One region of the Pseudomonas sp. SDO5215_S409 genome, then DNA from elsewhere that is predicted to be linked to it. Evidence: predicted binding sites of a transcription regulator. Region 1 holds the regulator's gene; each other region holds the start of a gene.
What was found. Region 1 encodes sigma-54, which starts transcription at its own class of promoters, with help from an activator protein. Its sites were predicted from a motif close to ANTGGCATNNANNTTGCTNT; they were not measured.
Positions count from the first base shown of each region.

Region 1 (3,276 bases):
GCTCGATGAAAGTGACGGGTAACACCGTGACACTGACTCGCACCCCTGCGGGCGATATCGACGTGGTTACGTCGGTAGGCAACCTTGCGTATTTTGAACAACTGCAAAAACCTGGCGACACGGTGCCGGTCAAAGGCTACGGCCTGACCATCCAGTACCATGCCCAGCAAAACCGCATCGTGCTGATCGACAAAGCCAAGGTCGTCAATGACGGCAACACCACCGAAGGCGAGAAAATCGTCTACGACACCGTGAAGCAGGTTGCCCAGGCGGGTCGCGCCAACGGCAACAAAGTGACCGCGCCACGTCCACGTATCGACATGGTTATCCAGCCGAAGAAGAAGGCCGAGTAATGGCAACCCTAAAAGCCCAGCATCTGGCCAAGGCCTATAAAAGCCGTCAGGTCGTGCGCGACGTCAGCCTGTCGATCGACAGCGGCCAGATCGTCGGCTTGCTCGGCCCCAACGGTGCCGGCAAGACCACGTGTTTCTACATGATTGTCGGCCTGGTTCAGGCAGACCAGGGCCGTGTGCTGATCGACGACCTGGACGTCAGCCACCAGCCAATGCACGGTCGTGCGCGCGCAGGTATCGGCTATCTGCCTCAAGAAGCGTCGATCTTCCGCAAGTTGTCGGTATCGGACAACATCATGGCGATCCTGGAAACCCGCAAGGAACTCGACCACGCCGGGCGCAAGCAAGAGCTGGAAAACCTGCTGCAGGAATTCCACATCAACCACATTCGCGACAACCTCGGCATGAGCCTTTCCGGCGGCGAACGTCGTCGCGTGGAAATCGCCCGCGCCCTGGCCACGGCGCCGAAATTCATCCTGCTGGATGAACCTTTCGCCGGTGTGGACCCGATCTCCGTAGGCGATATCAAGCAGATCATCCATCACCTCAAGGCGAAGGGCATCGGCGTACTGATCACCGACCACAACGTACGCGAGACGCTGGATATCTGCGAAACCGCGTACATCGTCAACGATGGACAGCTGATTGCCGAAGGCGACTCCGCCACCATCCTGGCCAACCAGTTGGTCAAGGAAGTGTACCTGGGGCACGAGTTCCGCCTGTAACACCATGGTATGAGGCCCTGCACACTGGAGCGCGCGCGATAAAAACCTCAGTGTTTTTATTGTTACCGCGCTCTAGGCAAGGCCCCCGATATCAGGCATATAATTTGCTTATGTTTGGCGCTCACGCGCCCTGTCGTGGATGGCGCACTGCGCCGGCGAATAAGGTGTTAAGCCCCTGCCATGAAACCATCGCTAGTCCTGAGAATGGGCCAGCAGCTGACGATGACCCCGCAGCTGCAACAGGCCATCCGCCTGCTCCAATTGTCGACCCTGGACCTGCAACAGGAAATCCAGGAGGCCCTGGAGTCCAATCCGATGCTCGAACGTCAGGAAGAAGGCGACGACTTCGATAACGCCGACCCCCTGGCCGACAACATCGAGCAAAAGCCCAACACCGACGTACAGGAACCCTCCTACCAGGAAACCGCCCCGACGGTGGACAACCTCGAGGACGGCGAATGGGGCGAGCGCATTCCCAACGAGCTCCCTGTGGACACCGCCTGGGAAGACGTCTACCAGACCAGCGCCAGTAGTCTGCCAAGCAACGATGACGACGAATGGGACTTCACCACCCGCACGTCTGCCGGCGAGAGCCTGCAAAGCCACCTGCTCTGGCAGCTGAATTTGGCCCCCATGTCGGACACCGACCGCCTGATCGCCGTCACCTTGATCGATTGCATCAACAATCAGGGTTACCTGGACGAAACCCTCGAGGAAATTCTCGAAGCCTTCGACCCGGAACTGGACATCGAACTGGACGAAATCGAAGCCGTCCTGCACCGCATCCAACAATTTGAACCGGCCGGCATCGGCGCCCGTAACCTGGGTGAGTGCCTGCTGCTGCAACTGCGTCAACTGCCCGCCAAGACGCCTTGGCTGAGCGAGGCGCAACGCCTGGTGACCGACTACATCGACCTGCTGGGCAGCCGCGACTATAGCCAGTTGATGCGCCGCATGAAGCTCAAGGAAGATGACCTGCGTCACGTCATCGAGCTGGTACAAAGCCTCAACCCGCGTCCCGGCTCGCAAATCGAGTCCACCGAAGCCGAGTACGTAGTGCCAGACGTGATCGTGCGCAAGGACAACGAACGCTGGCTGGTGGAACTGAACCAGGAATCGGTGCCACGCCTGCGGGTCAACCCGCAATACGCAGGCTTCGTGCGCCGCGCCGACACCAGCGCCGACAACACCTTCATGCGCAACCAGTTGCAGGAAGCCCGCTGGTTCATCAAGAGCCTGCAAAGCCGCAACGAAACCCTGATGAAAGTGGCCACCCAGATCGTCGAGCACCAGCGCGGCTTCCTGGAATATGGCGACGAAGCCATGAAACCGCTGGTCTTGCACGACATCGCCGAAGCGGTGGGCATGCACGAATCGACGATTTCCCGGGTAACCACGCAAAAATTCATGCATACCCCACGGGGTATTTATGAGCTGAAATACTTTTTCTCCAGCCATGTCAGTACCTCCGAAGGCGGCGAATGCTCGTCCACGGCGATCCGCGCAATCATCAAGAAACTGGTTGCAGCGGAAAATCAGAAAAAGCCGTTGAGTGACAGCAAGATCGCTGGTTTACTGGAGGCACAAGGCATTCAGGTAGCCCGTCGCACGGTCGCCAAGTATCGCGAATCCCTCGGGATCGCGCCTTCCAGCGAGCGCAAGCGTTTGATGTGACGGGTTCGCCATAGCGTTCCGGCAGCAGGCACCCCGGCCTGCTGCTTTATGCACTGGCAACGAAGGAGAAGCTGTATGCAAGTCAACATCAGTGGACACCATGTAGAAGTCACTCCACCGCTGCGCGACTACGTCGAGCAGAAGCTCAAGAGGCTCGAGGGGCATTTCGACAAGATCACCAACGTGCAGGTCATCATGAAGGTCGACAAGCTTCAGCAGAAAATTGAAGCGACCCTGCAGATCCCCGGGGGTGAAGTCGTCGCCAACGCCGAGCACGAAGACATGTATGCCTCAATCGACTTGCTCACCGACAAGCTTGATCGCCAACTCAAAAAGCATAAGGAAAAGAACCTGAGCCTGCTGCAAGGCACGGGTCGTTAACTCTCCCCCCATGATCCGACTTGAAACCATCCTGACCCCCGGCCGTTCCCTCGTGAACGCGCCGGGCGGCAGTAAAAAGAAAGCCCTCGAACAAATTGCCAACCTGATCAGCCGCGAAGTGCCTGAGCTGGAAATGCAAGAGG
Region 1 is NZ_JBSVWN010000017.1:75,567-78,842, reverse strand. Features, by position in the region: gene lptA (lipopolysaccharide transport periplasmic protein LptA) at 1-353, shown strand, start outside; gene lptB (LPS export ABC transporter ATP-binding protein) at 353-1,078, shown strand; gene ACW9H9_RS11680 (RNA polymerase factor sigma-54) at 1,259-2,752, shown strand; gene hpf (ribosome hibernation-promoting factor, HPF/YfiA family) at 2,828-3,133, shown strand; gene ptsN (PTS IIA-like nitrogen regulatory protein PtsN) at 3,144-3,276, shown strand, end outside.

Region 2 (3,276 bases), on a different contig from region 1:
GGCATGCCCCTCACTGAGCAAATGGTGGGCATGCAGGCGACTCATCACGCCTTTGTCGCAATACAGCAGGTACTGACGGCTGTAATCCAGTTCCTTGAAACGCGCGTTCAGTGCATAAAACGGCAGCGTTTGCACGTCGACGCCAGCGATGTGGAGCGGGTCGTCCTCAGCGGCATCCGGGTGACGGATGTCGATGACGATCTGACCGGCCAGTGCTTCGCTGACTTCTTCGATCTGTACGTCCTGGCCCAATTCATCGATCACACGGTCGATCGGCACCAGTTTGGCGTTCTCGAGCGCACGCTCCAGAACCGCCATGTCGAATTCTTTCTCTTCATGCTCCACGCGGTGACGCTTGGCGTGGGTCTTGGGGTTCACCGAGATGACCCCGCAGTACTCGGGCATGTGCCGGGCAAAATTGCCGGTGCCGATCTGGTCGGCCAGGTCGATGATGTCCTGCTTGTGGCTGGCGATCAGCGGGCGCAGCACCAGTTTCTCGGTCACGCAGTCGATCACCGACAGGTTTGGCAGCGTCTGGCTCGACACCTGGGACAACGCCTCGCCCGTCACCAGGGCGTCGATGTGCAGGCGGTCGGCGATTTTCGACGCGGCGCGCAACATCATACGCTTCAATACGACACCCATATGACTGTCGTCGACTTTACCGAGAATTTCGCCGAGCACTTCCTCGAACGGCACGCTGACAAACAGCACGCGCTGGGAACTGCCGTATTTCTTCCAGATGAAGTGCGCCACTTCCATCACGCCCAATTCGTGTGCACGCCCGCCCAGGTTAAAGAAGCAGAAGTGGCTCATGAGGCCGCGACGGATCATCTGGTAGGCCGCGACGGTGGAATCGAACCCGCCCGACATCAACACCAGCGACTGTTCCAGCGTGCCCAGCGGGTAACCGCCGATGCTGTTGTGCTGGCTGTGGATCACAAACAACCGTTGGTCGCGAATTTCGATGCGCACTTCGATTTCGGGTGCTTTGAGCGAAATTCCGGCCGCGCTGCACTCACGGCGCAGCTTGCTGCCGACGTATTTTTCGACGTCCATGGAGCTGAACGGGTGCTTGCCGGCGCGCTTGCAACGCACCGAAAAAATCTTGCCGGTGAGCGCATCGCCATAGTGCTGTTGGCACTTGGCGGTGATGTCGTCAAAGTCGCCCAGCGGGTACTCGTCCACCTGCAGGAAATGCCCGATGCCCGGCATGCAGCTCAGGCGCTCGGTCATGTCTTTCAAGGCTTTGGGGTCGGTTACGCGGGTTTCCAGCTCGAGATTGTCCCACACGCCGTTCACCACCACGTCCGGGTCCAGGTCACGCAGCACCGTACGGATGTTCTTGGCCAACTGACGGATGAACCGCGTCCGTACCGGTCGGCTTTTGATGGTGATCTCGGGGAAGACTTTAACGATTAATTTCATGAAAACAGCGCGCGAAGGCCCGGCCGAAAAAGGGGGGCGCGGATTATAGCGGAAATCGCTCAAGGTTTAACCAGTTAATATGCAAACGACCTTGCGCGCACCAAAACGGGTCACGACCATAAATAAACGCTGCATTGCGGTGCGTAAATTATTCCGTTTCAGCGGATTGCACCGTTATAGGGGCTATTTTGAGGCAAAAAGGCCATGTTGGCGCACTGGCATGCAATTTGCTCCCTTGTGAGGCAGGTTGCCATCGTCGAGTATTCGCGCCGGCATCACCCACATTGTTAGGGCTAACTCCACTACCCCAGCCCGAAGCCACCCGGAGGACACCATGTCGAAGTCGGTTCAACTCATCAAAGATCATGACGTTAAATGGATTGATCTGCGCTTCACGGACACCAAAGGTACTCAACACCACGTGACCATGCCGGCGCGTGATGCGCTGGACGACGCTTTCTTTGAAGAAGGCAAAATGTTCGACGGTTCCTCCATCTCCGGCTGGAAAGGCATCGAAGCCTCCGACATGATCCTGATGCCGGACGACAGCACCGCCGTACTGGACCCGTTCACCGAAGACGCCACCCTGATCATCGTCTGCGACGTGATCGAGCCTTCGACCATGCAAGGCTACGACCGCGACCCTCGTGCGATCGCCAAGCGTGCCGAGGAATACCTGAAGTCCACCGGTATCGGTGACACCGTATTCGTAGGCCCGGAGCCAGAATTCTTCATCTTTGATTCGGTCAAGTTCAAGTCCGACATCTCCGGCTCCATGTTCAAAATCTTCTCCGAACAAGGTTCGTGGATGTCCGACCAGGACGTGGAAGGCGGCAACAAAGGCCACCGTCCAGGCGTCAAAGGCGGCTACTTCCCTGTTCCGCCGTTCGACCACGACCACGAAATCCGTACTGCCATGTGCAACGCCATGGAAGACATGGGCCTGGTCATCGAAGTTCACCACCACGAAGTGGCCACCGCTGGCCAGAACGAAATCGGTGTGAAGTTCAACACCCTGGTTGCCAAGGCTGACGAAGTTCAGACCCTGAAGTACTGCGTACACAACGTGGCCGATGCCTACGGCCGTACCGCGACCTTCATGCCTAAGCCTCTGTACGGCGACAACGGTTCGGGTATGCACGTTCACCTGTCCATCGCCAAAGATGGCAAGAACACCTTCGCAGGCGAAGGTTATGCCGGCCTGTCCGACACTGCCCTGTACTTCATCGGCGGTATCATCAAGCACGGTAAGGCCCTGAACGGCTTCACCAACCCGTCGACCAACTCCTACAAGCGTCTGGTCCCAGGTTTCGAAGCACCGGTAATGCTGGCCTACTCGGCGCGCAACCGTTCCGCCTCGATCCGTATTCCTTACGTGTCCAGCCCTCGCGCTCGTCGTATCGAAGCCCGCTTCCCGGACCCGGCTGCCAACCCGTACCTGGCTTTCGCTGCCCTGGTCATGGCTGGCCTGGACGGTATCCAGAACAAGATCCACCCAGGCGACGCCGCCGACAAAAACTTGTACGACCTGCCGCCTGAAGAGGCCAAAGAGATCCCACAAGTGTGCGGCAGCCTGAAAGAAGCCCTGGAAGAGCTGGACAAGGGCCGTGCGTTCCTGACCAAAGGCGGCGTGTTCAGCGACGACTTCATCGACGCTTACATCGAGCTCAAGAGCGAAGAAGAAATCAAAGTCCGCACCTTCGTACACCCACTGGAATACGAGCTGTACTACAGCTGCTGATCCGGTAGCGCCGCTTGATGCGGCGTGACAAAAAAGACCTCCTTCGGGAGGTCTTTTTTTTTGCCTGCCACAAAGGGCGAGCCCCACGCGCCCCGCACCCTTGAACG
Region 2 is NZ_JBSVWN010000022.1:78,356-81,631, reverse strand. Features, by position in the region: gene thiI (tRNA uracil 4-sulfurtransferase ThiI) at 1-1,428, opposite strand, end outside; gene glnA (glutamate--ammonia ligase) at 1,763-3,169, shown strand.
Region 2: a site for sigma-54 is predicted at 1,643-1,662, ahead of glnA (glutamate--ammonia ligase). Genes of this name have one in related genera too.

Region 3 (3,276 bases), on a different contig from region 1:
CGCCACGTTGGCGATGTTGTTACCGGTCACGTCCAGTTGTTTGTTGGCCGCATAGAGGCCGCTCAGGCCGATATTAAAAGACATGTTTCTCTCCTCTGCCGTGTATTAGCCGGCTCTATGTACCGATGATCTGAATTTGCGACAGCTTGACGCTGCCCATGCCACCCGCGAGGTTGAGCATCATCTCGCCGCCGTTCTGGCCCAGGGTCACGCTGGTGACCGTCGCCGGGAGCGAGGTGGCCAGGGCAACCGAGTCGCCTTTGTCATTCTTGGTGGTGGCGGCAAAGGTGTAGGTGCCAGCCGGCGCCGTCTCGCCCTTGTCGTTTTTGCCGTCCCAGATAAAGCTGGCACTGCCCGCACTCTGCGCGCCCATATCGATGGTGCGAACGACGTTGCCGTCCTTGTCGGTGATCTTCACGGAAACGTTACCCACCGCCGCCGTCACGGCCACCGAGCCGGTCATGCTTTTGCTGGTGTCGACCGTGGCCTTGTTGGTTTGGGTAATCACCGAGCGCCCGACCAGCGACGACGCCTGCAGGGCCTGCGAGGAGCTGTAGTTGGCAGAAATCGCATTCACCGAGTCGTTCAGCGTGTTGATGCCTTCCAGGCTACTGAACTGCGCCAACTGGGCCACGAACGCGCCGTTGTCCTGAGGCGACAACGGGTTCTGGTTTTTCAGCTGGGTCACGAGCAGTTGCAGGAATGCGTCCTTGCCCAGCGACTGGTTGCCGGTGGCGGCCTTGGCCGCATCCCCGACATTGTTGTTGCTGTTCTGGACCTTCTGGTTGAAGAGGTCCTGGACTGTCGAGTTGTTGTCAACAATAGCCATTACGTAGCGCCCCTTATCACTGACCCAGGGTCAGGACCTTCTGCATCATGGTTTTGGCGGTGTTCATCATTTCGGCGTTGGTCTGGAACGAACGGCTGGCGGAAATCATGTCGGCCATTTCCTCGACCACGTTGACGTTGGGGTAGTACACGTACCCTTTTTCGTCCGCGGCAGGATGGTTGGGCTCGTAGCGGGCTTCCAGGTTGCTCTGGTCTTCGACCACCCCGAGCACCTGTACGCCAGAGCCTGCGGCATCCTGGTTCTGGAACAGCGAATCGCTGCCATTGCCCTGGCCGTCCTGGAACATGGTGGCAAACACCGGGTGCCGGGCGCGGTAGGTCTGGTCGATGCTCGAAGACACCGTCTCGGCGTTGGCGATGTTACTGGCGACGGTGTTCAGGCGCGTGGTCTGCGCGCTCATGCCGCTGCCGGCAATATTGAAAACACTGGCGAGGGACATGGCTTACTCTCCACGCAGGGCTGACATCAGCCCTTTGAATTTGCTGTTGAGCAGGGTAAAGCTGGCCTGGAAGTTCACCGAGTTCTCGGCATAGGCCGATTGCTCCAGCTGCGCGTCCACGGTGTTCTGGTCGATCGACGGTTGCATCGGCGTGCGATACAGCAACTGCTCGTCACCCTGGCCAAACCCTTGCGCTTCGATATGACGGCTGTTGGTCATGTTCAAGGCAAAGGTGCCGTTCTTGGTCTTGTCTTGCTGCGCGGCGAGCACGGCGGAGAAGTCCAGGTCCCGAGCCTTGTAGTTCGGGGTGTCGGCGTTGGCAATGTTGTTGGCCAGAACTTCGGCACGCTGGGCGCGAAAACCCAGGGCCTGTTCGTGGATACCGAGCGCTTTGTCGAAGCTGATGCTCATGGCGGAAACCTTTGACCTGCTTGTCGTTAACTGGGTTATAGCAAGGGCTATGCCAAGTTAACGAAGGCCCGTATTTCAAGGGTTTTCCGAGAGAGTGCCCGCGGCAATGCCAGAAAAGCGGCAAGGGGTTTCCGCGAAACGCCAGTAAAGCGGCAAAGGGGATTTGCCGCTGCCCGGCAGATTGCCGGCTACTTGGCCTGGTAGATAATGCCGGGGCTGCACTGCACCATCTGATAATGGTCGGGCAGGCCGTTCAGGGCTTCGGATGCCCCCAGGAACAGATAACCGCCGCGCTTGAGGGTGCCGTGAATGCGTAGCAAGATGTCTTTCTTCACCTCGGCCGAAAAGTAGATCAGCACGTTGCGGCAAAACACCATGTCGAACTTGCCGAGGCTGGCATAACTGTCCAGCAGGTTGAACGAGCGAAACTCCACCCGGCTCTTGATCGGCGCCTTGACCGCCCAGCGCCCGGCGCCCTTGGGGTCGAAGTAACGCTGCAGGCGCTCCTGGGACAAACCGCGCCCCAAGGCCAGGCTGTCGTACTCGCCGGTCTTGCAGTTGTTGAGCATGGTGCCGGACAAGTCCGTGCCGATGATCTGCGCCCCGGCCTTGAGTTGGCCCAGGTTGCTGCGCTCGAATTCATCGATGGCCATCGAGATCGAATACGGCTCCTGCCCCGACGAACACGCCGCCGACCAGATGCGCAACCGCTGGCCGGGGCTGGCCTTGATCGCCTCTGGCAGGACTTTGTTCTTGAGCACTTCGAACGGGTAGGTGTCACGAAACCACAGGGTTTCGTTGGTGGTCATGGCATCGACCACCCTTTCCTTGAGCCCGCTGCGCGGCTGGCCCTGGATCCGCTGGACCAGCTCGCCCAGCGACTTGATCCCTTGCTGTTCCATCAGTTTGTTGAGACGGCTGGATACCAGGTACTGCTTGTTTTCACCGAGCAAGATGCCACAGGCTTTTTCCAGGAAGACCCGGAACTGTTCAAAATCCAAATTACCCGTAGACAAAAGTACCGCCTCTATAAATCGTGTGACCGCCAGGGGGAAGGCCCCTAGCCATGATCTGCTGCCTTGATCCGGTCGACTACCCGGGATGCCAGGTCATCAGGACGGAACTTGGCCAGAAAGTCATCGGCACCGACCTTCTTGACCATCGCCTGGTTGAAGACGCCCGACAACGAAGTATGCAGGATGATATGCAGCTTTTGCATGCGCGGATCATTGCGGATCTCGGCCGTCAGCGTGTAGCCGTCCATTTCCGGCATCTCGATGTCAGAGATCATCATCAAGAATTCTTCTTCGGGCTTCTTGCCCTCATCCACCAGCTTGCGCAGGTAATCCAGCGCCTGTCGGCCGTCGTTGAGCGCCACCACTTCTACGCCCACGGTTTGCAGGCAGCGGGACACCTGCTTGCGAGCCACCGAGGAGTCGTCCACGGTCAGCACCCGCAGCGACAAGGCTTTGTGCTGGATCTCGGCGTCCACCACGCCCACCGAGATCGCCTCGGAGGTCGGGGCCACTTCGGCGAGGATTTTCTCCACGTCGATGATTTCCACCAACTGGTTATC
Region 3 is NZ_JBSVWN010000041.1:1,348-4,623, forward strand. Features, by position in the region: gene flgE (flagellar hook protein FlgE) at 1-84, opposite strand, end outside; gene flgD (flagellar hook assembly protein FlgD) at 116-829, opposite strand; gene flgC (flagellar basal body rod protein FlgC) at 846-1,289, opposite strand; gene flgB (flagellar basal body rod protein FlgB) at 1,293-1,700, opposite strand; gene cheR (protein-glutamate O-methyltransferase CheR) at 1,889-2,716, opposite strand; gene ACW9H9_RS19790 (chemotaxis protein CheV) at 2,761-3,276, opposite strand, start outside.
Region 3: a site for sigma-54 is predicted at 1,738-1,757, ahead of flgB (flagellar basal body rod protein FlgB). Genes of this name have one in related genera too.